3 regions of the Aminipila sp. genome follow, and region 1 is predicted to be linked to each of the others. Evidence: riboswitches for the same ligand, from Rfam matches in the RefSeq annotation. Region 1 holds a riboswitch; each other region holds the start of a gene.
What was found. A riboswitch is a leader RNA that binds a small molecule or an ion and turns the genes downstream of it on or off. The one in region 1 is predicted to bind cobalamin.
Positions count from the first base shown of each region.

Region 2: another riboswitch for cobalamin. It lies ahead of RTW14_RS15190 (diphthine--ammonia ligase); the one in region 1 lies ahead of RTW14_RS10965 (enhanced serine sensitivity protein SseB C-terminal domain-containing protein).
Region 3: another riboswitch for cobalamin. It lies ahead of RTW14_RS09340 (immunoglobulin-like domain-containing protein); the one in region 1 lies ahead of RTW14_RS10965 (enhanced serine sensitivity protein SseB C-terminal domain-containing protein).

Region 1 covers NZ_DAMBYD010000007.1:71,688-82,759, reverse strand. Annotated here, with positions in the region: gene RTW14_RS10975 (ABC transporter ATP-binding protein) at 1-516, shown strand, start outside; gene RTW14_RS10970 (hypothetical protein) at 494-1,288, shown strand; cobalamin riboswitch at 1,384-1,593, shown strand; gene RTW14_RS10965 (enhanced serine sensitivity protein SseB C-terminal domain-containing protein) at 1,758-2,495, shown strand; gene RTW14_RS10960 (S-layer homology domain-containing protein) at 2,639-8,068, shown strand; gene RTW14_RS10955 (nucleotidyltransferase family protein) at 8,400-8,696, shown strand; gene RTW14_RS10950 (HI0074 family nucleotidyltransferase substrate-binding subunit) at 8,683-9,072, shown strand; gene addA (helicase-exonuclease AddAB subunit AddA) at 9,063-11,072, shown strand, end outside.
Region 2 covers NZ_DAMBYD010000011.1:100,514-111,585, forward strand. Annotated here, with positions in the region: gene RTW14_RS15180 (nitrogenase component 1) at 1-328, opposite strand, end outside; gene RTW14_RS15185 (nitrogenase component 1) at 294-2,573, opposite strand; gene RTW14_RS15190 (diphthine--ammonia ligase) at 2,636-3,289, opposite strand; cobalamin riboswitch at 3,459-3,672, opposite strand; gene RTW14_RS15195 (leucine-rich repeat domain-containing protein) at 3,836-4,396, opposite strand; gene RTW14_RS15200 (hypothetical protein) at 5,049-6,977, opposite strand; gene RTW14_RS15205 (HD domain-containing protein) at 7,009-9,048, opposite strand; gene RTW14_RS15210 (hypothetical protein) at 9,069-9,551, opposite strand; gene RTW14_RS15215 (hypothetical protein) at 9,779-10,276, opposite strand; gene RTW14_RS15220 (hypothetical protein) at 10,703-11,072, opposite strand, start outside.
Region 3 covers NZ_DAMBYD010000006.1:33,325-44,396, forward strand. Annotated here, with positions in the region: gene RTW14_RS09340 (immunoglobulin-like domain-containing protein) at 1-2,939, opposite strand, end outside; cobalamin riboswitch at 3,182-3,382, opposite strand; gene RTW14_RS09345 (FAD-binding oxidoreductase) at 3,510-4,979, opposite strand; gene RTW14_RS09350 (cation-translocating P-type ATPase) at 5,118-7,715, opposite strand; gene RTW14_RS09355 (4-hydroxyphenylacetate 3-hydroxylase family protein) at 8,084-9,634, shown strand; gene RTW14_RS09360 (ABC transporter permease) at 9,784-10,995, opposite strand; gene RTW14_RS09365 (ABC transporter ATP-binding protein) at 10,992-11,072, opposite strand, start outside.

The DNA of each region.
Region 1 (11,072 bases):
AAATCACTGGATGACAAATGGGCAAAAGATAACGTGACTATGATTTTGTCTGGAGACAGATGCTTATACTTTAAGAATACAGTTTTTGAAAATATGATGTATTATAGTATTTTACAGGGAAATAGTCCAGGTGAATCGAAAGCTTTAATTTATGAGTATGCAGAGGACTTTGGAATCCTTGATTACTTAAATAGACTAGTTGAAGGTCTTTCTTCAGGAGAAAAGAAAAAAGTCTGCATTTTAGCTGGATTATGCGCACAATCAAAGATATTATTGATTGATGAACCAACGTGGGGGCTGGATATTGATTCGGTTTTAGTATTACAGGAGTTGTTAAAAAAGCTGAAGGAAACAAAAGACGTATCAATAATCATCTCCTCTCATGATGTGAATTTTCTGTCTGGAGTTGCAGATGATTACCTATTTGTGAAAGCTGGTCAAAATAGGGGAAGAGTAACAGAACATTTAGAAGTAAAGGAGCTAATAGAAAATTATGAGAAAATTTGTATCTACTAACTTAACTCCTTGGGTATATGAACTAAAGTATGACTTGTTCCGACAATTTAGAAGTAAGATAGCATTGCTAATAAACATTCTTGCAAATATTGGGGTGTATGGATTAATTGTACTTGTTAATGACAGCAATGCAATATCCGAATGGTATGATGTCAGTGCTGCCAACGAAGGTATGTTAGTGTTAATTGGATATACATATTGGCAATTTAGTTATTTCATTATACAAGTAAATGTTTTCAACATTAGCGGTGAGTATTATAGCGGGATACTTGAGTCAAAATTATTAACAAAAAGTAATTTTATATTTTTAATGTTTGCAAGGATTATATCCAATCTTGCAATCTGTCTTATTGCTCAGTTATGTGTCGTTGTTTTTGCTAGTTTATTCAATATTATAAACATAACGCACATAGTTAAATATTTATTTAGCGTACTAATCTATGCCCCGGCTTTATTAGGTATATTTGGTTGGGCAGTAATTTTTGGCGGCATTACTTTAAAAATTAAAGTAATGGGACAGTTTATGTATGTACTTTCGGGAATCATGCTTATATTTTCAAGCGTATATAATATAAATTCCAATTATATACAATACTTATTTCCCTTTGCGTTAGGAATAGATATTTCGAGAGAAATATATTTGAATTTATCCGTTAGTATATATGAATGGCTTCAGTATATTAGTTTAAATGTGTTTTATTTATTTGCGGGTATTGTAGGTTTTAATAGACTTTTAAAAAGCAACAAAAAAAATGGATGTTTTAGTGCATAAGAAGGAAATTTACCATAACAGAAGTAGTCATTGGCATATTGACAAACTGAAAATTTGTTGTTAGTATAAATTCAATAGTGAAAAAGTGAATATTGGGTAATAATGTATTTTATGTTCCGTTAGTAGTAAAACTGCTAATGGCTAAGATGGAACACCGGTTAAAGTCCGGGACGGTACCGCCGCTGTAAGCGAGGAGTCTGAGCCTTAGCCCTGAAAAAAGGGCAGTCACTGAGTGAAAACCTTGGGAAGACTGGCAAAAGATGATGATACGCAAGTCAGAAGACAAACATAAGTTTTAAACATACCTCGGTTAGGGTGAAGGCTTGATTATAACGTGCTTGTTTTTTATAGCACGGGTTTAGAGTACATTAAAATAGACAGTTAAAAACGGAGCTGTGACTTATTTAAGTCACAGCTCTTTTTGGTTCACAAGATATTTTATATATGCAAGCAGGGAGGAAAGAATAACATGGAAGAAAGAAAAACAGAATTAACCGAATTATTTAAACAGTTTATACAGGAGAAAACTCAAGAGTGTGAGAGTGAATTTTTTAAAAAGCTCAATGAATCCGTGCTATGGATTCCAGATGCGGCTGAAGAACAAGAAGAAGGCCCAAAAAACTTTGCACTGTTAATGACAGGAGACGGAAGAAAGTTTGTTCCTGCATTTCTACATAAGAAATCAAATTTAGGCAGATTTAGACAAGAGCAGCTCGTTGAAATGCCATATAGCAAGCTTAAATATTTAATAATCGATTCCATGGCAGAAATAAATGGAATTGTGATTGCACCTTTCGAGGAAAATATAGTTTTAGATAGAAAGATAATGGAAATCATTGATGCACAGACCATGGGTATGACCTTGCGCAGAGAACAACACGTAGGAAAAATAAAACTCAGAAAACCCGAAACAGTGCCCTATGGCTTAGAAGATACTTTAATGCAATTCTTTGAGAAAAATATTGAGGTGGAGTCTGCATGGCTGCTTAAAGCTATGAGTGAAAACGAAATCTATGAACACTGGATGCTGCTGATAGATTTTTACGGTGAAAAAACACAGTTATTCCCATTAGTGGCAGAGATTATGAAACCCTACATGAAACCGGGAGAAATGTTTGAATTGATACAGAAAAGTCCTGATTTTATCACCAATGAAATAGAACCTGCCAGGATATATACCAGAATCAACAATAAAAATTTATTTTAAGGAATGAAATCAATAGGTAAACGAGTGCATCTCAGTGAGCAAGCGAGTAGATCCAGTGATTTTAGGACAAATAAAGGAATTTGTAAAAATGTCGAGATATCAGAATTATATGTAGTAAGGTAAAATTAAGGAGGAAAGCTAAAATGGGAAAATGTAAAGGTAGTATTTTTATTAACATTAGAAGGCGATGCCTATCCATACTTTTGGTAATAGTTTTTATTTTGGGAACGTTACCAGATATATCGTGGGCTGATGAATCAGGAGAAGCAAGCATTCCCGTATATTTAACAGTTAGCGCAGAAGGACAGATCTTAAAGGATAAGTCTGGGCAACTAATAGTACAGAAAAAGTTAGACGTAACGGATAAAGATGGTGATAACAAAATCACCATAGATGATGTAATGCTCTGTGCTCATGAGCAGTATTATATCGATGGTACGGAAGGCTATGCAAGTAGTGAAGGCAGTGCAACAAAGCTGTGGGGAATTGAAAAGCAGGATAAGTCTATATTATTTAGGATGAGATACCGTTTTACCTCATTAGTTAGTGACACAAAATTTGAAATTCCAAATCCTAGCAATAATGACGCAAAGAATTTTCAGATTTTTGCCACTATTTGCAGTGAAAAAGATAAAGCTGCCAGTGCGGTTTTTGTTGATAATAAGAGTACTTCTTCCTTTTTTTCGGCAAAAGCTGCTTTACAAACAACGGTTATAAAAGGTAAAGATTTTCCATTAAAATTGGCATATTTTGATTTAGCCAAAGCTAAGTCCGGAAAAGCTCTTACTGGATATGAAGTTATGGCATATACGATGGAAGGTGAATCTGCAGTTGTTTCACCAAGTATCAGTGATAAATCTGGAAATATTATTCTGAATTTCCCAACATCAGGTACTTATGTACTTTCAGCAAAACCATCTGAAACTGCTACGATTACAGCGGCTGCACCGGCATGTGTGGTTAATGTACTAGATAAAGCACCAGAATTCAGCAAAGTTGAATTAGCTTTGAAAGAAGATATGAGTTCACCGTGTATGTTGAGCCCTATTTTTGACAAAGAGTTGAAGGAATACAGCCTGACAATTCCTGAGGATGTAAGTGACATTTATTCTTCAATTTACATGGAAGATAATATAGAAGGTTTAGGTTGGATTTATGGAAGTTTTGCAGATAATAAATGGACTAACAATGGACTTGATTATTCATATGGAGTGCCTAGTAATATTCATATTAAATCAAATGTAAGTAATATTCGTATTGGAATGGAGAATTCATGGAATCTAAATGAATTTATCAATACATTTACAATTGCAATCAAAAGAAAACCAATTTTTACTAGCTTAACTGTAGACGGATTTGCAAAAGAAAATTTCAATCCATGGGCAAATTCATATGAGGTTTATGTGAAGCCAGGGCAGGAGAATATTGATATAACACCTGTAGCCAAATCAGAAAGCTCTACAATCACTATAGGTGGAAAGGATGCGGTAAGCGGACAAAAAATGGCGTTAACTGCAGATAAACTTGAATTTGATGCGGAGGGGCAGGCAAAAGTTCCGATAGTGATTCATAAAGAAGATGAGAATTATGTAGACAATACATATACTCTGATTTTAAAAAAAGAACTTGCTACGGAAAAGCCAACTATCCTGTTACAACCTGCAAGTGCTAATTATATCCAGAACGATAATGCAGCAGCTCTGGAGATTTATGCTAGTGCAGGAGGAAATCTGCAATATCAGTGGTATAAAAATGAGGAAAACAATAGTGACAATGGAACTCCCATAGAGGGGGCAAATGCTGTTAGATATGTACCGACTACTGAATCAGCAGGAACAGCTTATTACTATTGTGTGGCAACCAATACTGATACAGGGAAAAGTACAGCTTCAGAACTGGTTTCTGTACTTGTAGAAGCAGAGCCTACACCAATTGTTGACTGGGATGTTGAAGTACCAGAGGTTTCAGAAAAAAATAAAGGGTTTTTCGGAGAATATACACATGGATTCTATTATAAACAGGGAGATACTGAGGTAATACCACTTAAGGTAACTGCATCAAGCATTGATTTGGGCGGAAAGTACAGTTATATGTGGACTATACAGAATGGTACTAGTACTAGTCATGTAAACTCGTCAATAACATATACACCCAAAACAGATAAATATTATGGATTGCAGTGGATATATTGTACTGTTACATATACATATAAAGGAAAAAATTATACAACTAGTTTGTATGACAAACCAATTGCTGTTTATGTGGATAAGCCAGATGTGGCATATCCCGAGGAAGTTTTAAAAGCATGGAAAGGCAGTGGAACGGAGGAAAGTCCATGGCAGCTTGCCAGTCAAGCAGATTTAACGAAATTAAAAGATTTTGTTAATCAGGGCTACAGCTTTGCAGATATGCATTTTAAAATGACTAGCGATATTGTGCTTGATACTGACTGGGCTTCAATAGGCGGTGGCAACGGTGATGATAAAGGTGTAAGTTTAAAACCGTTTTCTGGAGTGTTAGACGGAGGCAATTTTACTTTAACATATGCGGAGGGTGCCAACAAACCTTTATTCCGCTATGTTCGTGAGAGTACCGTTTGCAATCTTAAAATTTATGCACCGTATTTTAAGGGATATCTCCTTGTTTCGGATTATGTGGTCGATTACGGAGAGGACGGAGATTATAATATAGGAACTGGCGGTAGCTACGCAAAAGGATGCCCTGATACAATAAATATTCAAAATGTTACTGTTAAAAGTGGCTCAAATTTAAGAGGTAGTGGTTTCATTGACGGAGGTGCTTCAGGAGGAAATACGGTTAATATCACAAATTGCGTCATTGAAAAAGGCGTTACTATGGGTAAAGACAAGGAAACCGGAGAAATTGTGGGAAATGTAGCATCATTTGCAGGACGAATAAGTGGCACTATTATTAATTGTGTAAGCTATGCAGATTTATATAGCACGGGAGCTGCCAGTGGTATTGTATCAGGTAAGAGTCAGAGCATGGGGCCGTTCAGCTTGATGAATTGTGGTTTCTGCGGAAGTATTACCTCTACTGGTAGTTATGTGGGTGGAATTATTGGAAAAGGATATCAGGCAGACTCAGCTCCAAATACTCTTTGTGTAACAATTCAGAACTGTTATGTAGATGCTGTAGTGAAGGGAGCAAATAATGTAGGAGGTCTCTTTGGAGCAGAACCAGGATGTATTCAAAACTGGTCAAATTCATATATAAGAAATAATCATTTTTATGGTACTGTGGAAGCAACTGATGAGAATGCAAATGTAGGAAGTATCATTGGATATATGGCGTCATTAAATAAATGCAACGTGATTGAAAATAATTATTATCGGGAAAATTGTGGTGCACAACGTGCAATTGGTGGAGTTGGATGTGTGGATACAAGTTGCACCACTGTAAATAAATCCAATAATCAAGTTAAGTATATTGATACAAGTAAAAGCATGGAAGGTGTACCATCTGGAGTTGCAAAAACAAATTATAACAGAACAGATGATCCCATGGGTGTAGATTGTGTGAAACTAGCAAGGAAGGCCACTACATCTGAAATGGCAGATGGAACAATTACGGAGCTTCTGAACAAGGGAGAAGGCAGCCTGAAAAATTGGGTTAATGGGAAAAAATATCCTGAAATCAGCAAGGAGCCTGTGGCGTATGCCCTTGAACTTTTGGGGGAGTATAAAAACACATATTACATAGGGGATACACTTGACTTGTCAGGAATGTCCTTTATTGCAAGTTTAAGCGATGGAACAACGAAAAGGCTTTCTTCTAAGGACATAACGATTACGGGTTTTGACAGCAGCAAGAGGGCTGTACTGACACTGGTTGCGACATACGGAGCGGCACAGATGGAATTTCCTGTAACAGTCCTTAAAGCACCGGTACAGGAAGAAAATACTATAACTGTTTACTTTACTTTGCTGGGTGATTCATCTCATGGAGAAGAGGGTGAAAAGCACACATTGAAATCTAACAATCTGGAAACATGGATTGCCAAAACAGCTTATACAGTGGATGTAAATGCCAAGGTTCGTGATATATTTGAAAAGGCACTAAAGGAAGCGGGGATGAAGTGGCAAAACCCAACAGGAAATTATGTTTCCTCCATTACATATAAGGACGTAAAACTGGCTGAATTTACAAATGGACAACTTTCTGGATGGATGTATACTCTTAATGGAACTCATCCGTCTTTGGGACTTAATGAGCAATTTCTTGAGAATGGGGACCGTATTGTATGGCATTATACAGATGATTATACTAAAGAAGAAGGTTCTGAGAAATGGGGAGGAAAAGCATATAAGCAAGAATCTGAAAACGGTGTAAGTATAAAAGCTAGGGTGTCTGTAAAAGCAACAGTAGATTCTGATGGAAAAGCTATTGTAAAGCCATCGGCAGAAGATATAAAAAAAGCTATAGATGAATTAATAGAGGCTGTGAAGAAAGACAAATCTTCTGAAAAGGAAATAATTATTAATGTAACAAGTGATTCTAAAGCTAAATCTATTGAAACTATTCTACCAAAGGCATCTGTGACAGCACTACAAACCGGTGTTGACAGATTGACAATAAGTACCTTAGTAGGAGAAGTAAGTTTTGATGCAGATATACTGAAAACTTTTGCAAACAGTGTAACGGAGGATCTTAAGATAACTATAGCAAAAACTGATGCAGTAACAGTGGTTACGGGTATATCAGGAGTTACAGAGGAAGCAAAAAATGCACTTGAATCAAAAATTAAAGGCAGACCTATATATGAGTTTACTGCAGAAAAGGGAAATAAAATTATTTCTGAATTGGGAGGGAAGGCAGTCTCTGTAGTTCCATATACACTTGTCAGTGGCGAGCAGTCGGAAGCTGTAGTGGCATACTGGATGAAGCCAGATGGAAGTCTTGAAATAATTAATAATGGTCATTTAAGTGATGACAGCAAGCATTTCATTATGGAAAATAATCACTGGTCAACCTATGTCATAGGCTATAATGAGGTAAAATTTGCAGACACTGCAAGTCATTGGGCTAAAAAGAATATTTTATATCTTGCGGCAAGGGACATTATCAAAGGAAAGAGTGCAACTGCGTTTTCACCAGACAGTCAGATTACTAGGGCTGAATTTGTACAGATTCTTGCCAATATGAGTGGTAACGATTTAAGCAAGTACACAGATTCTGCGTTTAGTGATGTGTCTGAAAAAGCATGGTATGCAAAAGCAGTAGCATGGGCTGTTGAAAATGGCATTGCAGGAGGAACAGGTAATGAAAAGTTTTCACCTAATGCCAATATTACAAGGCAGGATATGTCGGTAATGATTTCAAAGTATGCGGCAAATGTTTCAAAAAAATCCCTTGCAAATACAAACAAAGCAGTACAGTTTGCTGATGGTTATGAGATAGCAAGTTATGCAAAGGATGCAGTCACCTCTATGCAGAAAGCAGCCATTATAAGCGGAGAGAAAAATAACTTAGGTTCATACAGCTTCAATCCAAAGAACAACGCCACAAGAGCAGAAGCAACTACTATGATTGCAAATTACATCAAACAATAAGTAAAGAATAATCTGAATAATAACTATCCAAGCACCTTAAGTTTGCATTTTGCCAGCTTAAGGTGTTTCTTATATGCACATAGATAAGAAAAATGGTAGAATTTATACCTTAAAAGTGCAGAAGTGTATGGAATTATGGCAAGAATCGTTATAGTCTATTCAAATTTTATGAATTATATATTAATAAGGCATTCTGAATTAGGATTAAGTTACATTGTGATAGCTTAATTTCATATAAATACAAATTATTGTTGAAATAACTGAGGATTCTTTATAGAATAGAGAGAGGTTAGTTTAAAATTGAAAGAAGCTTAGGAAAGTAGGAATTAGAGTGTTTGAAAAAACAGGGATAAAAGACAATGTGACAGATGAAATTTGTTCTTTGGCAAGAAAACATGGACTGAATAAAGTAATCTTATTCGGCTCAAGAGCAAGGAACGACTTTAAAGACAGAAGTGACATAGATCTTGCAGTATCAGGGGGAGATATTGCATCCTTTATGCTGGACATAGAGGAAGATGTCAACACTTTGCTTTTTTTTGATATTGTAAACTTAGATGGACCTGCAGACCAGGAACTATTAAAATCAATCCATAGGGAAGGGGTACTTATATATGAAAAAGTTTGAAAACTTTTCTAAGGCATTAAGCAATTTAGAGGATATTTTTAAGTATGATGAACCTTATGATAATGTTGTCCTGACAGGATTAGTGGCACTTTACGAAATTTGTTTTGAGCAATCATGGAAGGCTATGAAAGAAATACTCGAACTTCATGGATATGAAGAAGGAAGAACTGGTTCACCCAAAATGATTATAAAGACTGCCTACAATGCAGGAATGATAAAGGAAGAAGAAACATGGATTCAGGCACTGGCTTCTAGAAATAATGTTTCTCATGCCTATAATCAAGAAATCGCAAGGGATATAGTCTTAAAAACAAAGCAGACTTATGTAAAGATGTTTAAGGAATTAAAACATGAGATTTTATCTAAATGGCAATAAAAGCAAAGGTTAGGTTAAGTATGAAATGGACTGAAAAGCAGGCGGAAGCAATAGAGCTTAGAAATAAAAATATGCTAGTTGCGGCAGCAGCAGGCTCGGGTAAGACGGCTGTTTTAGTCGAAAGAATTAAACAGCTAATTATAAATGAAGGTGTTTCTGTTAATGAAATGCTGGTTGTTACATTTACCAATGCTGCAGCGGCAGAAATGAGAGAAAAAATAGTCCAGGCTGTGACCTCTGAAATTGAAAAAAATTCAGGGGATACAGTTTTTTTGCGTAGACAGTTAAACCTTATATATAAGGCAAATATAAGTACCTTCCATGCTTTTGCATTGGAGGTTATACGGCGGTTTTTCCATGTTATAGGAATTGATCCGAACTTTAAAATCTGTGATGAGGCCCAACAGATTATTCTTCAGGCACAGGCTATGGATAATTTATTTGAGGAAATGTTTGATAAGGGCGGTCATGAATTTATTGAATTCCTAAATAATTATGCTTCCACCAAGAATGAAAACTTGGTTAAGGAAATGATTTTGGAAGTGTATAAGACCATTCAAAGCGTACCTGAACCATGGGAATGGCTGGACAGAAGTGTAGAAAATCTGGTCATGGATGAAGAAAAATTCTTACAGTCAAAAATGTTTGAAGAAATAAAACAACACATAAAAAAGGAACTTTTTTATGCAAGGGCAAATTATGATAAATCCATTGAAATCTTTGAAGAGGCGGGAGCTGTGAAGTTTGCAGTAAAATGCAAGGAGGATTTTGTCTCAATAGACGAAGCAATAAATATTTTTCAGGCAGGAGATTTTGATCAGTTTGGTGAGACACTTAGTAAGATTTCATATGTAAGAATGGTAACGACTAAAGATGAAAAAGAGGCTTTTGATGAAGTAAAAGAGTTTGCAGGAATATACCGTGAGCGTTGTAAAGATGCACTTAAGGGAATAAAGCAAGACTATTTTATGCGGCCTTTAACGGAACAAATCGCGGACATGAATAAGGTTTATCCTCATGCTGAAACTTTGGCAATGTTAGTAAAGAAATTTAGTGAACATTACAAAGAACAAAAAGAAGAAAAGAAGCTAATAGACTTTAATGATATAGAGCATTATGCTTTAGAAATTCTGGAAAATGACCAGGCAGCGGCAGAATATCGAGATAAATTTAAGTATATTTTTGTAGATGAATACCAGGATAGTAATGTGATACAGGATACCCTGATTACAGCTATAAAGCGTGATAATAATGTGTTTATGGTTGGTGATGTAAAACAGAGTATTTACAAATTCAGGCTTGCAGAACCTGAGCTTTTTATGGAAAAGTATGAGAACTTTAAGAAAGAAGAAAATGAGCTAGATGCAAAAATTGATTTAAATTTTAATTTTAGAAGTAAAGGGAATGTGATAAAGGCTGTCAATGATTTGTTTTCCAAGCTTATGGCAGGATATGATGCGGAAGCAGCACTGTATAAGGGGATTTCCTATGAAGGAGAGTTTGACTACCTGGCTGAACTGCATTTAGTTGACCAGAAAATAACAGAAGATATGGAGGTTGACGAGGAAATAAGAGAACTGAAATCGGCAGAAATGGAAGCTTTTATAGCAGCCAGGCTGATAAAGGAGTCCTTGGGGAAAATCATATTTGATGTGAAGAAAAGTGTAGAAAGACCCATGACTAAACGGGATATAGTCATACTTATGAGAGGGCAGAAGAACTATGCTGATAAATTTCAACAGGTGCTTATGCAGATGGATATACCCTCACATATTAATGATAGTGATGGATATTTTGACACGTTGGAAATTCAAATCTTTCTGAACCTCCTGAGAATCATTGATAACAGGAGACAGGATATCCCACTAATTAGTGTACTTCATTCTAGTATTTTCGGATTTACAGTTGAGGAATTGGCTCAGATAAGGAGTAATAGCAAAAACACATCATATTTTGAAGCATTTAACCTATATGCAAATATAACTAATGAATCAAATAAA
Region 2 (11,072 bases), on a different contig from region 1:
GTGAATTAACTATGCAGATTATATCAAACTCCATATTGTTCTTAAAAAAAGTTAAGGCTTCTACAATTTTATCTTTGCTTCCATACACGTAATCTCTTTTATCCAGATAGGTACACGGGACTCTGAGTTGCCCGAAATACCACTTTTCAGGATAGTTTAAGGGATCTAGTTCTAACTGCTTTGTATTTTGATTATCTGAAGTTGCAGAATGATAGAACTTGCACCCTGTCGGTCCATTGATTAAAACGATAGCTTTAGAAATTCCTTCTAGTCCAAAAACAATGCCTGAGAAACTATCTGGTGTAATATTTTTTAAATAATCGTTCATCTTTTTTCCATTCTCCCTGTAAATCTAATTTTATTAAAGATGCCCATCTTTCTACCATGCTGCACCCTGAAAAGAAACCTGCATCCGGGCACATAGGTATGGTATCGGTTATGCAGTTTTTATATGCTTTACCGGACTCATAATTAGACAATAAAATATCCGGTTCATATTTTTCTATATCGCTCTCCCGGTTTTCCTTGTCATAATTTTCTTCTATGACAAAACTAGGATTCAATTGAGTCCTAAATCCCTCATCCTGTGAAAAGTTGAGTATACATACTTTTACAATTATAATTCCTGCATCAATGGCCGCCGTCAGTATCCAGTCAAGACTATGATTATATGTAATAATCATAAGTCTTTTGCCTTTTAACGTATCTTTAATAGTTTTCATTCTTTCCTTATAAACGATTGTATTTTCTTCAACTATTTTCGCCGCTATGTCCCATTCTCCCATTACTGTACTTATTTCTTTAAGCCACTCTGCAGTTTCAGCAAATCCCACAGGAAATTGCTTGTCAAAAAATTTACAGCCATATGTTTCTTTAAAGAATTTTTCCAGAATCATACCAGTATAGTCTTTATATGCAAGTAGATTCAATTCAGCCCTACAGAAATTTTTCAGTTTGTCAAATGTTGTATTACAAAGAAACCTACAGTTTACTTTTACATTCATTTGCTTTAAATATTCTTCAATAACTTGAAAATTACTTTCTGTATTTTTTGCAACAACCTTTTCAAATACAATGTTTACTATTTTTTTCTCCGGTTTAATGTTTCTATCTATGATCTGAGTTGCCAGTTCAGTATAGCATAAGAGCATGCCTTGTAAATAATCTCCTGACAAATTTCCATCAGATTTTACCGTAAGTATTGGCGTATCTTTATCTGCTAAATCTTTTACTTGATCAATGTCATCCCCTATAATCCCCGCTGGGCATGAGCTGATAATTATGATAGCCTTAGGTTTTTCTTTTTTTATATCTTTGATCTTTTCAATAAGTTTTTCCATACCCCCAAAAATCATATCGGTCTCGTTCATTTCTGTGCATTGAAAATTAGGTGATATGGAAACAGGCATCAATGATCCCCGTTCAAAAAGTCTACGTCGGCCTGAGGAACTAATACTTTGATAGGACAAATAGGCACAGTTCTTAGGAGCATGTGCCAATATTACGGCGTCCTGGATATGGATGCTCATAGTCATAGCCCCATTAAATGCACAGCCATGCAGAGGCTCATTTCTTATAACATTCTTTGACAAATACCGGTTTAATGATGTAGCCTCATCTACGGCAGAATGTTTTTCTTTTTGCCCTCTTATACGCTGTTGTTTTAGGGGTTCTTCCATTTCCTCTGAATTACATTTACTGAACTGGTTTCTGTCGTCCCCTTTTACAGTCTGGTAAATAACGGATTCCAGTTCATCATCTGTAAGCGGGTTTGCTTTATACATTGGAACACCCTCTATTATATTTCTGCTTAAAGACTTAAAGATTTCATCAATCTTCTTTTCTTCATGATTAATATCCGCCCCTTCATTTACAACCATTTTACGAGAAATAAGTTCTGCAACCGTAATATTTTCTCTTTCCGCCTCTGCAAAGACATTGCTTCTTGGAATTTTAGCACAAATTGGCAGGCCAACTGCTGCTGCAAAGGCATGAACTTTTCTGTCTTCATCTTCAATATTACGGGAGTTGTATAACAGTCCCGCAACTCTGGGCTTTCCACTGTCATAATTCTTTATGCCCCTTAGGATATTATTGGCTGCATACATAGCCATATATTCCCCTGAGGTCACTAAAAATATAGTGTCTGCATACTCTCTTCTAATGGGGACAGCAAACCCCCCGCATACGACATCACCCAAAACATCGTACAGAACTATTTCATAGTCCTTCTTTACCTGAAACTGCTCCAAAAGTTCAAATGATGTAATAATTCCTCTTCCTGCACATCCAACTCCCGGCTCAGGTCCTCCTGCTTCCACGCATCCTATAGAACCATATCCCTCAAACAATATGTCTTCTCTTTTATAATCTAACGCTCCTGTTATTTTGATATAGTCTAAAATGGTTGTTATCCTTCTCCCATTTAGCAAAAGTCTGGTTGAATCATGCTTTGGATCACACCCAATTTGTAATACTCTCTTGCCTGAGTCAGCAAGTGCCGCTGATATATTTGCACTGAGAGTAGATTTCCCTATACCACCCTTTCCATAAATTGCTATTTCAGTTTTCATTGTTACCTCCATACTTGCTAAAGACTTATTGGTTTTGGGTTTTGGGTTTTGCTATAAGCAATCTATAAAATATCTATTCTTACATATCTGCCGTCAAAAATCGGAACACCTGGATTAAATTCAACAGGTTTCCTAAAAAGTGGTCCATCACATACAAACGTATGGTATTCTCCGTTCTCACCGCATGCATCCACACCCTCAGACTTTAGCTTTAAAACCAGTTCTCTAGTCAACTGTTTTCCTATGTATTTTGCATCCATTTTTTCTGTATCTACAACGGTGATGTACGTTATAAATCCACTGTCTATAAAGTCATAAACCACCTGTTCTCTTGATTTCTTCCAAAGAGGAAGCAGTGGCTTCAAATCTGCATTTTTACATCGATCTGTGTTCCATGCTAGATGATCTTCTATATCTATATCTCCAAATACACAGATTTCTGCACCTTTAGCTCTTTCCTCTTTTAACACTCTTTCAAAGTTCATTTCATAATCTTTCCCTGACGTTATTATTAACCTTATGGGAATTTGTAATGAATCCGAAAGCCTGTCTATCATATTTTGGCCAATGCCATGAAACCACGTTCTATCCTTGTCCTCATTATATGTCATAATTAAACTTTGAGGTTCAAACCCCATGTCAATTGCTTTATATATAGCTAACGTGCTGTCTTTGCCACTACTATATGCCGCCGTAAATTTTGTATTTTTTTTCAATTCCACTCGCCTCCATTATGATAAATTTTCGTTATAAAGCTCCAAACAATCCTGCTCGTTAACACACAAAAACTGTAACATTACTGTTACAGCCGTTTTTCTGCAATTATTAATTTTTGTGAACACTGTGGATACACCATCCTGTTCAAGTCTTCTGAATGACCCGTCGAAAACTTTAGAAATTTATGCAGGTCTTCTGGCTCATGGGTCATCATTCCCTTCAACCTTCCCAAGCTAATAGCTCAGTGGTTTGTCATTTATGAGGATTAAAGCCTCACAAATACAATCTGATGGAACTCTTCATATACAGCGGCGGGGACCGCGCAGGACTTTTACCTGCTTCCCTCTTAGTCTGCCATATAATAAAAATAACCAACTTTTATCCAGGACAGAACATAAATTTACTATTTAATTGTAATCTTTATGCTATCATTTTCCCCATTAACTGTCAATATAAACTGTCTATAGGTAAAAAGTGTATATACTATAAACTATGTAGTCGAAAACGCAATTTGCCCATTTACAGTTGGACGAGAAACTGGTTATTTACTGGTTATAAATCAACTCTGCACTTCCATAGGGCATAGACTTTTCAAAATACAAGGCAATCTTTGAATCTTTGGATACGTGAATCTTTGTATCCCATAATCCTTCTTCCGTTTCCATAATTTGCTCCCCGATTAGCTCTAAAGAATCCGGAAACCAAATTTCATCTATATAACTGTCCCCAAAAGCCCACTCTCCAATTTCCTTCACCCCTTCTTTTATGATAATGGTATCAGCCACAGTAAAAGCAAATGCTCCCTGGTCTATTTTCTCAACAGTACCTGGTACAATCACTTTTTTTAAATTGACACCATGGTCAAAATCCCATGATAGCGCAGATTCATATATTTCAGTAACACCTTCAGGAATCGTAATTTCAGTTTCATTCCCTACGTAAGCATAGAGAATGCTGTCTTTGATACAGAAACCATTCTCATCTTCAAAAGTGCGATAATACTGTTCTGTAGCATTTAAAGTTTGGGGAGTTGATTGGACGTCCCGTGCAAACAGAAGGATTACTAAAATTGCTAAGACTGCTATAAGCAAAGACCTTTTAATCATGCGATATATTCCCCCAAAGTGAAAGATTTGGACTACACAGGCAAAAGGTCAGGGACAAAGCCACTAAGACCGCTGTAGAGCCACAAATAATAAATAAAACCGTAGTACAATAAGATAATTTTATCAGCTTTAATAAAAATTTTCTATAATTAAGTCAAAATATATATTAAAAATCAATTATGCTCCAGTTGTTGTACACTTGTTGTCAAACCAAAATTTTAGCTCCCAATTCCAAAAACTAAAAAACCCTGAATCCGTTAGAATTCAGGGATGTTATCATGGTTGCGGAGTCAGGACTTGAACCTGAGGCCTCCGGGTTATGAGCCAATTGCTTGTACTTTTCACTTAATAGCATACCAGCGCACTTTTGCTCACTTTTCAACGTTTCCGCCGCTTTTCGTTTCCTTTTGATGCATTTTAATACTATCAAAACCGTAGCTTATTTGTCAATAGAATCCATAAAATAAGCTACCAAATAAGCCACGTTTATTGATGTAATAGTCGATATGTTGCTGGACCCTTATCGCCTTTCCTTCTTACACTGCAATCTCATAAGCCCGTTTATTTATTTCCATCATAAACATTTTACTAATCGTTTTATTTATATGCTTTGCAATAATTACAAATATTGTTTAATTGCTAATTGTCTGTTCTAAAATGAGATAATATTGTACACTTGCTTTAAAATCTTGAATATTAAAATCTTAGTTTTCCTCTCCATTTCTACTTTTATTTCATCACTTATTAATTCTCTGCCACTATCTTGTTTTAATCTAATTATTTTATCCAAATATTTTTGAACATCTTCATCAAAATCTATTAATTGTTTATTACCATCTCCTCTATTAATATTAAATTCACAATCCTTCCATAATTTTTCAATATACTTATTTTGGTTTTTCATCAAGCACTCTTTAACTGCTTTTTCATTATCTTGATCAAGATTAGAAAAATATATTGTCAAATCATCTATGGTTTTTTTATCAATAGGCAGCAGTAGATATAAATCTTGCTTTATGTACTTGAATTTGGATTGGGAATAAAATAGCTCATTCCCCATATCAATCATAGGCACACTTAGCTCTTCAAACTCTTTTATTGCAGGCATACAAAAATAATCAAACTTGTACATAGTAAAGAAATCCATACTATTTGAACTCAGTCCATCGTGTTCGTATTTGACTATGTCATGTAGAAAATAGTCAAATATCAATTCATCTTTACATTGTATAGTAATGTTTTTCTGATTTGTACATTTCATATTAATTAGTAGTTTCGAATTTTCTCTTTCAGTAGATCTAATAATGTCCAGATTTGTAATGGGACATAATGATATAACTTTATGCTGGTCCTCCAACCCCCATATATAATTCAAATTCAGGTAAATGTTATCATTATCAAAATACTCAAAAGCATAAATAATATTTTCCACTTCATCATCATGATATAAATGTCCAAACTCGAAAGTTTCATTAAATTTTGCAATATCCGAATAACTATAGTCCGTAGATTTAATGTAGTAATTCCCTATAGCTGACATAATCGTTCTATATTTTTTATCATTTAAAATATCATTATGCCCGTAGAACAGATGGTATAGATAGATTTGTTCTACGGGAATGTCAGCAAATATTTGATGATATCTATTTGCACCAATTGTTAGATTCTTTAAATCAGAATAAATTTTATGGCTTTCCCAAATTGCTCCTCCTGCCTCATATCCAAATGATGAAAATGCCTTAAGCAACTCTCTTCCTTTATTCTCTTCAACTTTATCAGATTGATTAAGACTAAAAATATCTATAATTAAATTTTGAATTTTTTCGCTTCCCTGCTCTTCCATTAAATATGATTCTTGCTTCTTTAAAATCAGAAATCCAATTGCCTTTACAAAAATTTCTAACGCAAGTTCTTTAAAATCCTTTTCTTCAAATATAATATTTAATTTTCTATATAAAAGGTCTTTGGTTTCGTCATCAATTAGTCCTTCCTTTAAATACTCACTAAATTTACTCCATATTATTTTTATTTCGGGATCTAATTTCTCCCTTAATTCATTATATTTTGCAACACTATTATTTTTTTCCATCGATTTTAATATTATCAAGTATAATCCTTCAAATGCCGCAGAAATCATTCTTTTTAATATTTCAGGGAACTCTCTTTTAGCTCTTTCAGTAACCTCATCACGATTAATTTTCAAATATTCTGAGGTGTTATCAAAAGAAAAGTCAATACAAACTGCGGTTCCTCGCAAAATATTCTGCATAAGTAAGTTCCTTAATTCTTCTGAATGAATAACTATGCCTTGGTACGAACAAAACATTGCTTTTTCCCTATCAATTTCTTCAGATAATAGCATATCGAGATTATGGCCGTTGATGTAATCAAATACTTCTATCTCCATACAATATTGTTTTTGTCTTTTAAAATAGACATTAACTATATATTTATCAAGTAACTCTATTGAAACTCCTACTTCTTTCCCACCCCATAATAATATATCTTTTGGTACACCATTCAAATTTGATGTTTTTGGTTTCTCATTTACTCTACCAAAATAGTAATCATAGTTTTGCATTAGGTTAATCCTTTCCAATGTACATATCCTTTTAATACAATTTGATATTCAGTTTAAACAATTTACCATTGTAAGTCCCATTTAGATAGCTGTTTATTATTCTTCCATAATAATTTGACTCATTGCATTCATAATCTATATATTTAGGATTTTTATCAATCTTTTCAGGATCAACGAAAATAAAAGTTTTTGTCCCAGTTGGAAGTAAACCAAAATCATTTTGTAGCTCATTATATTCTACCCAGCCTTTATGACTACTTGAGTGAACAACAATCTCATTTATTCCCTTATTCTCTAGCATAGATTTTGTAACAAAAATCACTTTTTCAGAAACCATAAAAGCTGAATGAATACCAATCCCAAAACTTCCTGTTGGTTTAAGGATTTGAACTATACCTTCAGTAGCCTTGTCTATCTCTTGACAATCGGTATGCGTACCGGGTATTAATATCCTTTTATTAAGTACTTCTTCTGAAATTCCAATTCCGAAATCTTCAAAAATTACAACTACTTTATTTGAACAACTTTCCATTTTCTCTTTAATAATTTTCTTTTTTACGTCCTCGTTTAAATTTGAATTAAATATATTGGAATCCATTTTTGATAAAATGGTTCTAATTTTAATAATTTGTAAATCTATGTCACCATCATCTTTTTCTAGAATTTTATCTAGTTTTACTTCCTCTAAATTATTAAAATTAATATTATGGAAATCAAACACATACACATTTATTGGTAATTTGGAAATTTTACAATTATGCTCTCCATTTAAAATTTCCTTTGTTAAACTTAGCTGATAGTCTTGTTTTGTCAAATTTAAACTATCTTCAACCTTTTTTTCTTGACAGATTTCTAACCAAAGTTTGATTTTTGAAGCATCAATACAATTCTGTAAGTACTCACGCAAAAAAGCTAGCGAATCGTTGTAAATACTATATCCTGTGATTAATTCAAATGCCTTTTTGTCATCAATTCGCATATTTATGTTAACTCGACAATATTGTTTTGTGCTACCTTGCTTCACAATTCTAATATCAACGTGTGGAGCTCTAATATTCCAGTTTTCAGGAATAAATTTGTAAATATTATCTCTAAAATTTGTAATTTCAAGTTGAATCCAGTCGCACCATTCTCTCATGCTACGTACAACCTCTTCTTTAGAGCTTTGCGCTTCTATATAAATTTCCGTAGGAGAAATTAGAAATTTTTTAACCGAGTGATGCTTTTCGTAGTGTATGAGACTATCAGAGCTAAGAGGATAATAATCTTTCACAAGCATTTCATTATATCTATTTGAATCCAAGTCAAGAAGATCTCCTATACGAAGTAAAAATGCTAAAAATCTAGGATGTATTTCTTCGTTAAATATTCCTCCATCCCTTATCAGTAGTTCATCAATTTCAGAAATACTTCTTTGATGCATCCACACTATCTCTGAAAGAAGCACTTCAATTCTATCCGGGAAAATGTTATTTGGATTTATGTTTATCTCATCTCTCTTGAATCTATCAATTATGATAGACGAGCTACGTGCTCCATGGCTTGATCTATTAAATTGGGCCACTAACCGATAAATACTAATCGCACATTTTATTGTCCAAGAATTATCATCTTTATTTGATTTTATAATAGCTATTTTCTGTTCCTCTAAATTAGTTTTTTCAGCTAAAATCTCTTGCGTTACATTTTTTACATCTTGCTCAAATTCCTCACTTTTTTTGGCTTTCTGTAAAAATGAATTAAACTCGTTACTAACGATAAGGTTCATTACTTCATTATAATCCAACGCCATTGAATAATCATGTAAGTACGCTGATAATAAAATAAGATAAATATCTGTGGCCGAAAGGCACTCTATTCCTTTGTCTCCAAGCAACCTTTCTATTGAAATAATAATTCTCTCCGAATGACTTTGGTCATGCTTGCTATACTGAAAATAAAACCATTCAACGTGTTTTAGTTTCTCACAGATCAAGTTTTTATTATAGCAATAAATCTCCCAAAGCCTTTTATATCTCTCATTTTCTTTTCCTAAACTTTCTAATTTCTTTTCTAAGGTTAATTCATACATTTCTTTATCTCCAAAATTTATTATAGTTCTATTTTTGTAACAATAACCGGTACCGCTTTAATTCCTACGCATTTGGCTATAGTCAACCTATGCTTTCCATTTCCACCTATAAAATATTCACCTTCATATTCTATTACTTCTGGTAACCCATAAAGTTCATCGCAATATTTTATGGAATACAAAAATTTTTCAAATTCTTCTTTGTTTTTATATAAATCAAAATTTATTTGTTTATGTAAACCTAGTAAACATTCTAACCAATTACTTTTCCCTATTGAATCCGTTCTATACCAACCTACCAACTTATCTAAGTCAATTATCTTAAGGAATGGTTTTAAGTTTTCACCTTTATATTCATGAGGTATATTGCACTGCTTGCAATGCGTATTAATAAGTTCTTGCTTTCTATCATCGTCAACACAAATGCTTGACAGTTTTTCCTCTAATGATGTATTAGGACTAATGCTTTTAAATTGCTTAACCATTTCATGTAATTCTTTCATTGTCACTCCTACATATATCTATCTGGTATAAATCTTATATCCCTCAATTTCAATGTATCTAGTTTGTAGGCCACTACTACTTCTATAGATTCATTAAGCATCTCTTAAAATTGGCCCACTCCTCCCCATGAAAAACCCTCCGACAAACGGATGTAATACTTTCAAGCGTATATTTAAAACTTACTAAAACTCTTCCACCCATATTGCCTTGCTTCGTTGCAAACAACTCATCCCCACCAATATAACGCTTGGTGTATTTTTGCATATTCCTTTTCTGTATTATACCTGTTGGTTCCTTTTTCCATATCAGAAGACATATCTACCAGTACAAAATAAAAATTTTGGTAATTTAAAAGCATATCTTTATATTTATCAATATATCTAGGGTTTCTTTTCCAAGATTTTGTTCTTAGTCCACTAATATATTGGCATGATTTGCATTTATGGATATTAAAACTCACACTATATTCATTGTTCCTTCTTCTTGCAGGGTATTTATCTGTACACCCTTTGCATTTAGAATCATCTTTTGTAGATAGTATATAAAGTGCACTACTTATCTCACCATATATGTTTACAGTTTGTGCAACTTCAAGACATATTCTTTTTCCCTCTGTATTCTCAGCCCATAATGCCCAAACTCCGGCTTTACTATATTTTTTTTCTAAAGAATACTCTTCTCCACACCATTCTACATTATATAAAGCAATTATTTCTTCCTTCATATATCTAAGCATCCCTTCTTTTTTGTAAAAGAAATTCATCTATTCATATTTAGATTATTTCGTAAAACTCTATTGAAATGAGTTTAAAATGATACCCGAGCCTCTGCTTAGTTACAGATTCTACTTTACTATTACATTTTAATTCTCACTATTGCTATTATCTGATTTTATCTAACTGTTTTTCTAATTAATCTTACTCTTTGATACTATATAATTCAACAAAATATTTGTTTTTCTGTTAAATAAATACAGAGTTTCTTCAGTAAATTTCAACCTCGACAATTATTTGTTACTAGTATGATTTATCATTTTATGCTTTACATTTTAGATTGCCTCCTTAAGATTCCCTAATGAAATCGTATACAGATATAGATAAATATAATACAAAACGCATCCATTCCTGAATGCGCTTTACACCTGTATATTTTATTTTTGAATTTTTATGCTATCAAGGTACTCTCCAATAAACCCAAGAATATCTAATAAATGATTTCCACAATAATCAAAGGTTCCATCATCCGCTCCTCGAAATTCAGCTGTAAATTTGTTGTATTTTCTCGCTTTCTTCAAAATGTAAGTAGGTATTTTTTTCAGGCCTTGCTTATCACTTTTTACATAACAATCAAAAATAATTGTCAAATATGCCTCTACGACTGCTTTTGCTTCGTTGACATCAAAGCCTTCTGGTATATCAAATATTTGACTTTCTTCATCGTAGCAAACACCAAAAAAGGTCAAAGCCTTAGCATCAAACTCAGGGTAATCACTTATTTCCTTAGGTATAAACTTATATAAA
Region 3 (11,072 bases), on a different contig from region 1:
GTAGCACTTACCTCATTTTTATAAAAATCCTTGAAAGCTTTGTAGGCTTCTTGATCTTCTGAAGCGGCATTTTTTGCAGCTCCATATTTTGCCCAATATTTCCCAAGCTCTGAGTGTGTAAGCCATGCAGTTATGGTTATCTGCTTGTCTTCTGGTACCTTCCCAATCAGCTGAAGCATTTCATTGGAAATCGTATTTTCCTGACTGGATTTAAAGGTACGATATCCTCCGCTGTACACCATCATTGGATCGTACCCCGGGTATTCATCGGCAATCAGACCAATTGCAGAAGTACTAATATTGTTACTGAATACTGGCTTGCCATCCTTTAATGTAACATTACGGAATGGAGCAAGATTTTCGGTTATATTATCTGCCGTATTCTTCGTACCATTCAATAGGGCTGTGGCATAATCGTCTTTTGCCTTACCCATCAGTTCTGTTGCATCCGCAATGGCTTTGTCCAGTTCCTTCTGCTCCCATGGGGCAATCTGGAAAGTAAGTTTTTTACTGGCGCTGATACTTTTGTCACTGACTTTAGTCATACTTACTGTTACGTTGACCGTTGCTGGGCTTTGGCCTGGCAGCGGGCGGTATACATTGATTCTAGGATATCCTGAATCAGCATATTTTGAATCGGAAATGGTAGCAGTAAAATCATAATTTCGCCGTGTACTGCTCTCAGAGTTAGGATCTGTAATCTTTGAATCAAACTCCAGTCCCGATTCGGCATCAAACCAGTCTCTAGAATGCTTTAGTATCATCACATCACTACTGACCGGACCTATGATTTTTTTGCCTGTAGAAACCAGAGTCAGGCACCCTTCAGTATAATGTTTATCCAGCATTGCCTGCATTTTTCCCTGTTCAGATAGAGATTTACCATCCCCCTTCACTTTCAGTATAATGGTTTTTGTGCCAGTGATGCCTAGTGCTTTTGTACTCTCAGCAGAAACCGTAAGAACAACTTCCCTATCCTCTGCCTGATGCTTGACTGTTGCCACAATCGGATTGTCACTACCAAGCTCTCCTTTGGCAATTTGTACTACACCGGTATCACTGCTGCTCCACGTGAGATTTGCAAGCAAATTGTTTTTTGTATCACGTTTACGCACGGGTAAGCTTAATGAATCCGTAACAGCTTGTTGATCTGAATTATTCTGCTTTATACTTTCCCAATCAATTGTATACAGCACCGCTTTATTCAGCCAATCTTTCACTTGACCTTCATCCCAATCCAGTCGTGCTTTTACTGTAATCTCTTTACTGACATTCCCTTTAGAGAGAGTCAGCTTAATGTCATTAATAAAAACGAAGGCTGTACTGTAACCCAGTGTTGACGGGTCCTGATAAAAATATGTAAGTTCTCCATTTGCCCCTATACTTCCCACATCCGCTCTTGCAGGTGTACCCGGATTTATTAGTTTTACATTAACCCCTGTAATGTTCTTCTTTTCCAAAGTACTATTTATAAAAGTAATAAAATTTGTATCTGTACCATTCTTTGGAATCATGTTATTAGATAAAATCTGAATAGCTTTATCTACAGTTTCTTTATCCTGGCTGTCACTTCCGGCTGCTACTGTAAAAACAAAATCTTTTATTTTCTCTATTCCATTCTTAGATACGGTAGCCGTCAGAGTAACTTTTGTATCTGCATCAGGAGGATTAATAACACCATCATGGGAAATAATTGCTTCATTTCCTGACTTCCATGAAATGGCTGTACCATTGATTCCAGTGGATGGAAGGGTGAGATTAATCTTTACTGGATTTGAAGTATCCATAGTCAAAGCGTCCACTGCTGCTGCCACTGCATCCTCGTCACTCATGGCTGGCTGCTGCCACTGATGAACAGGATATTCTCCTTCAACCGCTATGAACTTAGATTCCTGTGGAGAATTTGCCCCATTAATCAACATAACAAAGTCTGCCGTTTTCATGTCTGCAGCAGTCTTAACTTCATTAGTACCTGAAATTGAAGCTGTACCTCCAAAGCCTTTTTCTGCTGAACCCTCCAACCAGTAGCAATCACTAACTTTAGTAGAGATACCATCTGGATATCCAGCCAGTGCACCCACATTACTGCTTCCTTTAACACTTCCAACATTGTAACTATTATGCAAGCTGGAAGGATAGATTTTAGCTATGTAACCTAAAAGTCCTCCCACATGAGAACCTGAAGCACTAATATTTCCACTATTATAACAGTAACTGACATCAGCAAATTTAGCGTTTCCAATGATACCACCTGCCATCATTTTTCCTGACACAGATCCTACATTGAGAGAGCCTAATATCTTAACCTTGTTATTGGCATTACCCTCTGTGCCGCCTACAAGCCCGCCTACAGTTGTTCCGTCCTTTGCACTCACAGCAGCATAATTGGCACAATTCACAATCTGACTGCCACCATTGGCACATCCAACAACTCCTCCGCTGTATGTAGCTCTGTCAGCATTGGTGGTAATTTTCCCTTTTACTGTGAGATTTTTTACAATACCTCCAGAACCCAGGTTTCCAAAAAAGCCAAGGTATTTTCCTTCATAATTGATATAGATGCCGCTAACAGTGTGACCCTTCCCATCAAAGGCTCCAGTATAGGGCTTTTGACTATCAACGCCTGTACCAATTGGTGTCCAAGGGCGGCTTTCCCCACCCATATTAATATCAGCACCCAGAACGGCACATAGTTTCAGATTTTTATTGGCCTCCTCTGCAAACCATGCCAGCTCATCGGCAGTCTTTATGACATAAGGGTTTTCATTACTCCCGTCACCTGCTGAAGGTTCACTAGTGTTACCAGAGCTGCCCGTTGTGACTTCATCTGCATACACATTTATGTTACCGGCTTCTGGTATACAAAAACCTGTAAAAATTATGGCAATGGTTAATATAATCACTAGCGCTTTTTTTACTTTATTCATTTCAAAAAACATTGCTTCCTCTTCTCCTTCTATTATTCTTATCTATATCATCGCATAATGCGTTATATTTTTTAGATTAGATAAAACCCGTATTCTCCCGAAAAAGTAAAGCACCAGCCACACAACTATATTTTGAGCACAAAAAAACTGTAGTAAAAAAATACTACAGTCCGTTTTTGCTGCAAATAAAAAAACCATGTATCACATCTAAATATGTACATATTAAATCAGTATAGCCGATTTCCCGCGGAATACTACTTTATTCATTTTATGCAGGTCTTCTGGCTCACGTATCATCACTTTTCTAACCTTCCCAAGATTCTCTCAGTGGTATTTTAGAAAAATTCCTCGTTTACAGCGGCGGGACCGCGCAGGTCTCTCACCTGCTTCCCTCTTAGCCATCCTAATTTATAAGTTAAACAAATTAAAACAGAACATAAAATGATTTATTAAATTATTTTCCAATTTATATCTACTTATAGGTTACCATTAAATAGGGTTAGTGTCAACAGCGTAGCGACTGCTTATGACTGCAAATATACAAGTAGTTTCAGTACCCCATTTTTACAAATCCATTTGATATTATCTTTCCTTCTTTGATACATATCGGAATCCTCTATGGCTCATACCATCTGGTTGGTTTATCATACCTTCATCATCCTTCATTAATAAGTTTGATATAGGTGATTTTGAACGGTTATGGCAACTTGCTTTAATACCTTGTGGAAATGTAAAAACATTTAACGGATCATATTTTCTTTTTATTTGTGTTAATTCATTTACATGATTCCCATAGTATTCTTCTAAATAATTTGGAAGCTTTCCATAAGGAAAGTTCACGTATGAGCCTGTAGTGACTGCTTCAAGATATGGAAATTGATTACTGATCCACTTCCTGTTTTTACTTGCATATTTACGTTCTTCCCATATAGACTCCAGCCAAATGATAAAATGTGCCTTGCGATAGAAAAAAGCTGTATCATCTCTTCCGACCTCTGCAACTCTACCCCCAAGTGCATACATTGAAATACCAGCAAATACAGACCCTTGAGGGCGCGCTTTGATTAATCCTACAATTTCTGATATTTCATTACAATTAAAGTATCTTAGAACAAAACGGCTTACGGATTGAAATTTTTCTGAGGAAGGATATACACTACCAATAATGGTAACCGCTTCCAGAAAAGTAACATACTCAATATTGTATTCTGCCCCTTCAAGTGCAAGGAAATCAGCCATCATTCGCTTTGCATCTTTCGGTTCACCATAGAATATCCCTCTTACCAGCATAGCCAAGCCATCACTGACAGAGTTATAGATTCTGGAAATCAACGTAATTCTATTATCGGCAGTTCTAAGCCATTTCTGCCAAATATGAAGAAATTCTTCTTGCTCTTCTGAAGTGACATTTTGATAATCTATTTCGATAAGGGTAACTTTATTAACTCGTGGAGGAAGTTTGAAGGTCATCGATACAATGACACCAAAGTTTCCGCCACCTGCCCCACGGCAAGCCCAAAAAAGATCGGAATTATTTATGCGGTCTGCTTCAATAATTGCCCCTTCATAATTTACCATTTCTATTTTCTCCAAGCTATCACAACCCAGCCCAAGATAGCGGCAGGAAAGTCCCCAGCCTCCACCCAGAGAATATCCGCTTACTCCAACGGATGGGCAGGTGCCACCTGGAAAAGGATATTTCTTTGAGGATACATATCCATATACCTGCTTGTTGGTTACCCCACTCTCAACATATAACTTTTTTTTACATTCATCAATCCTCATATGGTTCATTTCGCTTATATCAATAACTAAAGTACAATCTCCATTTGAATATCCTTCGTAATTATGACCTCCACTACGTATGCGAATCCGTACACAATGTTTCCTCGACCAAATCACTGCATTTGATACATCCCGTTTATTCTTACAATATACTATAATTAAGGGATATTGCTGTATTGCTCTGTTAAAGCCTTGTCTGGCTTCACTATATATAGGCTCAAATGGCGTAACAATGCATCCTGTCAAACCATATAAAAAGTCATTCATAAATATGCCTCCAAATTTTTAAATAATAAAATAAGCACAGTCATTCAGCTTATTCTATTATATGAAGCCACATTGTCCGCTGTTAAATTTCAGCGCCACCTAAATTCTGCATACGGACACAATTATTTTGACCCAGCTCTATCTTTTAATAATTCTTTTTACAGCTTGTACTACTACCAGAGGAACAAATGCTAGTATTCCAATAATTGCCATTTGATTCCCTGTCAAATCTGCCACTTCGAATAATTTATGCAACGGCTCTAGTACCAGTACAGCTGATAACAGGAGTGTACCAGCAAAGAAAGCCATGAAACTAAACTTATTCATAAAGAATGTTTTAAGGCTTAGCGGTGCATCAGTGCGGCAGTTGAAACCATGCACTAAGCGGGCTAAACTTAGAGTTGCAAAAGCCATGGTCATCCCAGTTTCATGTCCAGCTGCTTCGGTGCCAATATGATAGGCTGTCATGGTCACTATGGCTATCACAATACCTTGTAGTAAAACTTCAATTGCAAATCTTCGGTCCATTATAGGTTTTGATACATCACGCGGCTTGTCTTTCATCAATTCACCGTGTGCAGGTTCAACACCAATTGCTATAGCCGGAAGACTATCCGTTAATAAATTTATAAATAATAGATGTACCGGTGCAAATGGTGCCGGTAACCCCGATAAAGAAGCATACAGAACAGCAATAATACCCGCTGTATTACCAGATAGAAGAAATTTCACAGCATTTTTTATATTACCGTAAATACTTCTGCCATTGTTGATTGCCTTTACAATCGTTGCAAACCGGTCATCAGTTAATACCATACTTGCCGCATCCTTGGACACTTCCGTTCCGGTAATTCCCATAGCCACACCTACATCGGCTTTTTTCAAAGCTGGCGCATCATTTACCCCATCCCCGGTCATGGCAACAACATTACCTAATGCCTGCCATGCAGAAACAATTCTTATTTTATGTTCTGGAGAAACACGGGCATATACTGCAACATGAGGTACCAGTGCTTCTAACTCTTCATCACTTAAATCCTCTATATCTGCCCCTTCAATGACCTGATCATCTTTTGAAAGAATACCAATTTGACGAGCAATTGCTGCTGCCGTAATTTTATGGTCACCTGTAATCATGACTGGTTTGATGCCCGCCTGAATACAATCTGCAACAGCCTGTGCCGAGTCTTCACGGGGTGGATCCATCATTGAAATAATACCAAGCAAAATTAAGTTATACTCGTCTTGCATTTCAAGATTTTCACCATTCATTTCTTTCCAAGCAAATGCAAGAACTCTCAATCCTGAATTGGATAATTCAAAATTAACTTTTTCATATGCTTGAATATCTTCCTCCTGAATCGGACGAACTCCTTCCGCCGTTTCAATATGTGTTGCTCTTCGCAAAATAACATCCAAAGCCCCTTTAGTAAAGGCAACTGGTATGTCATCCAATTCGTGATGTGTGGTCATTAACTTGCGGTCACTGTCAAAAGGCAGCTCAGAAATCCTTGGGAATTGACTTCTTACAATCAATTCATCCCTGTCATATTTTTCAGCAAAATCAAGAAGTGCGATTTCTGTGGGATCTCCAATACTCTTATCTTCCGATGTAACTGCATCACTACACAGTAGCCCAGCCAAAATCAGTTTATCTGTCAACGGATCTTCAATATTTGCCTCGCTTGCATTCACCAGTGTGTGATCTAAATAAATTTGTTGTACTGTCATCTTGTTTTGTGTCAATGTTCCTGTTTTATCTGAACAAATAACAGAAATACTACCCAAACTTTCAACAGAATGCAGTTTGCGTATAATCGCATTTTCCGAAGCAAGTTTTCTGGTTCCTAACGCAAGAACAATTGTCACAATAGAACTCAGTGCTTCAGGTATAGCTGCAACAGCCAAAGAAATCGCAAACATCAATGCATCCATTACAGGACTTTGTCTATATAGGCTTAGTGCAAAAACCAGTACTGTGATGGCTAATATCAAAATAGCCAGTTTTTTACCAAAGGCATCTAAACTCTGTTGCAATGGTGTAGCTTTTTCCTTTGCAGAAGCAATAAGCCCTGCGATTTTACCAATTTCAGTATCTTTTCCTACCGAAGTCACCACCGCCAGGCCACGTCCATAAGTAACGTAACTACTGGAAAATACTCGGTTAATCTGGTCTCCCAGCGCTGTCTTCTCACTATCTAAAGGCTGAGTATATTTTTCTACACTCAGTGATTCACCTGTTAGGGCACTTTCATTAGTTTGCAGGCTGAAACTTTCAATAACTCTGCAGTCGGCAGATACATAATCTCCTGCATCCAGAACCAGTAAATCCCCAACTACAACTTCTGCGGATGGAATTTCAATTTTCTCACCATTACGTATAACTTTAGCCTTTGGCGATGAAAGCGTTTTCAAGCTTTTTAGTGACTGCTCTGCCTTAATGTGTTGAACAGTCCCCAACACTGCATTAAGAATTAACACGGCTATGATAACCATAGTACTCTCAAATTTTCCCATGGCAGCAGATATAAGTGCCGCAGCTATAAGGATAATTACTAGAAAATCTTTAAATTGGCTAAAAAACACAATGATTGGTGGAACAGACTTCTCCTCTGGCAACTTATTTTCCCCAAACTGCTCCTTATTTTGGGCTATTTGTTGCCGATTCAATCCGTCTTTCCCTGTTTTAAGATCATTTAGGACTTCTTCAACTGACATCAACTCGTATTTCTTCATGATACATCTCCTTATACTTTTTTCGAATTATAGGCATAAAAAAATCGACTGAACTAACGTCCAATCGAGTCTCACTAAATACGCATGTATCTCGGCCACCGGGAATTATCCGTAATGACGACGACCGAACCATATTGGCAAGTTACTCCCTCGCGATTTTTTTTAATTATAACATTTACCAATCACTTAGTCAACTTTTAATTCTCTTGTCTGGCTTCACTATATAAAATCCCTTTGTCAAAACAAATAATAAAACTTTTAAAATTCCTGCCTTTTAGTATAACAAAATGATATTAACAAATAATAACTATAAATGAATTCAATATTAAGAATAAGTGTGAGTATATTAGAAAGGAAAAAATATTGTTATGACAATGAAAACCGGAAAAGAATATATCGATAGCCTGCGAAAATTAGATTTGAACGTATACATGTTTGGAGAAAAGGTAAAAAATCCTGTGGATCACCCTATTATTAAACCTTCATTAAATGCGGTTGCACTAACTTATGATTTAGCGCTAGATCCTCTTTATGAAGATTTAATGACAACCAAATCTCACCTTACTGGAGAAAAAATTAATCGTTTTAATCATATATTTCAAAGCAAAGAAGACTTAGTTACAAAAGTTAAAAGACAAAGAATGCTGGGACAGAAAACAGGTTCCTGTTTTCAACGCTGTGTAGGACAAGATGCTTTTAATGCCGTTTACAGTACGGCTTATGAAGTTGACAAAAATCATTCCACCCACTATTTGGATAATTTTATAAAGTTCTTAAATTATGTTCAGGAGGAAGATTTGATTGTTGATGGAGCGATGACTGATACGAAAGGAGACCGTAGTTTATCACCAGGCCAACAGATTGATCCTGATCTTTATATGCATGTTGTTGAGAGATCAGAAGATGGTGTATATGTTACTGGTTGTAAAGCACACCAAACAGGTGTGGTAAATTCTCATGAAATACTTTGTATGCCTACCATGGCTATGAAGCCTGAAGATAAAGATTATTCCATTTGTTTTTCAGTTCCTACAGACACAAAAGGAATTACCATTATTTATGGTCGTCAATCCTCTGACACAAGAAAAATGGAAGAAAGTGATATTGATGTAGGAAACAGTCAATTTGGCGGGCATGAAGCAATTGTTGTTTTTGATCACGTATTTGTTCCCAATGACCGCATTTTCTTAAATGGTGAAACAGAGTTTAGTGGCATGTTGGTAGAACGCTTTGGCGGGCACCATAGAGCAAGCTATGCTTGTAAAGTTGGTGTAGGTGATGTACTCATTGGAGCCAGTGCACTGTCTGCAGATTATAGCGGCACAGCAAAGGCTTCTCATATCAAAGATAAGTTGATTGAAATGACTCAATTAAATGAAACAATTTATTCCTCTGCATTAGCTTGCGCCTATGAGGGTTCCCCTACCCCTTCCGGTGCTTACCTGATTGATCTGATGTTAGCGAATGTATGTAAGCAAAATGTTACTCGATTCCCTTATGAGATGGGGCGACTTGCTCAAGATATCGCTGGAGGTATTATGGTATCTCAACCTTCAGCAATGGATTTAAACAGTAAGGAAATTGGACATTATGTGAATAAATATTTACGCGGAGTGAACTCCATATGTACAGAAAATCGTATGAGAGTTTTACGTTTGATTGAAAATCTTACTTTGGGAACAGGTGCTGTAGGATATTTAACGGAATCTATGCATGGAGCCGGCTCCCCTCAAGCACAAAGAATTATGATTTCAAGATTAGGTAATTTTGATCATAAAAAACAATTAGCTAAAAACATCGCAAAAATAGATGATGAAAAAAATGTACAATGCGTTACAGAAAATAAAGAATCAAAAGATAAAACAGAACAAAAGAGTAAAACTAAAAAACAGGAAGATAAAAGAAAAAAAATGAATTAAACTATTCATTTAAAGGAAAAGAGTGAGTAGAGCTAAAACCTACTCACTCTTTCATGTTCTTTTTGTCAGCAGTACATATGCAAAACAATAAAGAGAAGAAATGCAAATATCTTTATGTTATTTAATTTCCGTTTAGTATTTCGTTTCATTTATCTTATTTCTGCCCTTTTATAAACACCATACAATATTGGTTGAAGAACAATACAAGGTACCAAATAGGCAGGTATAATAACAGCTATTGTTCCCATTACTTTTCCACCTATTTCATATAATCCAGAATCTTTCAGAATGACAAATACCTCTAACAACTGGTCTGGAAAAAGTGAACAGATTTGAGGTAATGTTATAATTCTGCTTAAAAACGGGAACACACATAATAGGATAAAAGGTATCATGATTGCTACCACTGTTGAATGCGTTTTGGCTGATACAAGCATTGAAACCGTCATGGCAAATAGAGTTCCTATATATCCTCCAAAAACAATAAGAAGGTACGCTTGAAAATATGTAACATTATAAAAACTTTTCCACATACTCCATTGTATTGGACACCCTGCGCCATCTGTTCCCAATAATAAAAGCACAATCATAGAATACAAGAATACAAATATTATGTATGTCAAAGTGGTAATTAAAAATCCCGCTCCTATTTTTGAACGAACTGCTTTATTTCTTCCTAGCTTTGTCGAAAAAAAAATAGAATCAGCCTTTAATTGGAACTCATCTGAAAAAACACCCGCTACAAAAAATCCAATGATTAGTGCCAATATTAGAATAACCGTAGAAATATTTTGTAATAAAGCCTGCCAGCCATCTGTATATTCATAATAAAAAGGTGTTTTAAGTGCTTGATATTGTCCAATTAAGAAATCTTTTTCTGCATCTGAAAAATGCTCCTTACCTGAATCAAGCCATTCTTTTAAATTTGAAATTCTGTTTTCATAAACCATGCCTACTTCTTCAGTTGTAACACGGTCAGCTCTATAATAATCATATTCTCCAAAGCCCACAAATGCATTACTTATCATGTCTACAATATCAGAAAACCCTTGTTTTTTTGCATATGCTTTATCTTTTTCTTGTACGATGTCAGATAAAGCTTCTTTCGAATTGTTAATTGCAGTATTTTCTTCAATTACTTTTGAAAGCACATCATCCTTAACATAACCTGCCCACTGATTTTTTAACTCTCTCAAATGTTTTGCTGCGGTAATTCCCGTTGTTGCATCTCCATTTTCATCCACATATCTCACATTATTAATCGTGAGAATACTTACAATAATAAGTGTAACTATCAAAAACAACAGTGCCGCCTTGTTTATAGGCTTAGAAAACACTTTTTTTATTTCAAATCCAATCATTTTTCATCACCAACCTTTTCTCCAAAATAGTATAAAAATACATCTTCAAGGGACGGCTCTATACAAACTGCCTCAGG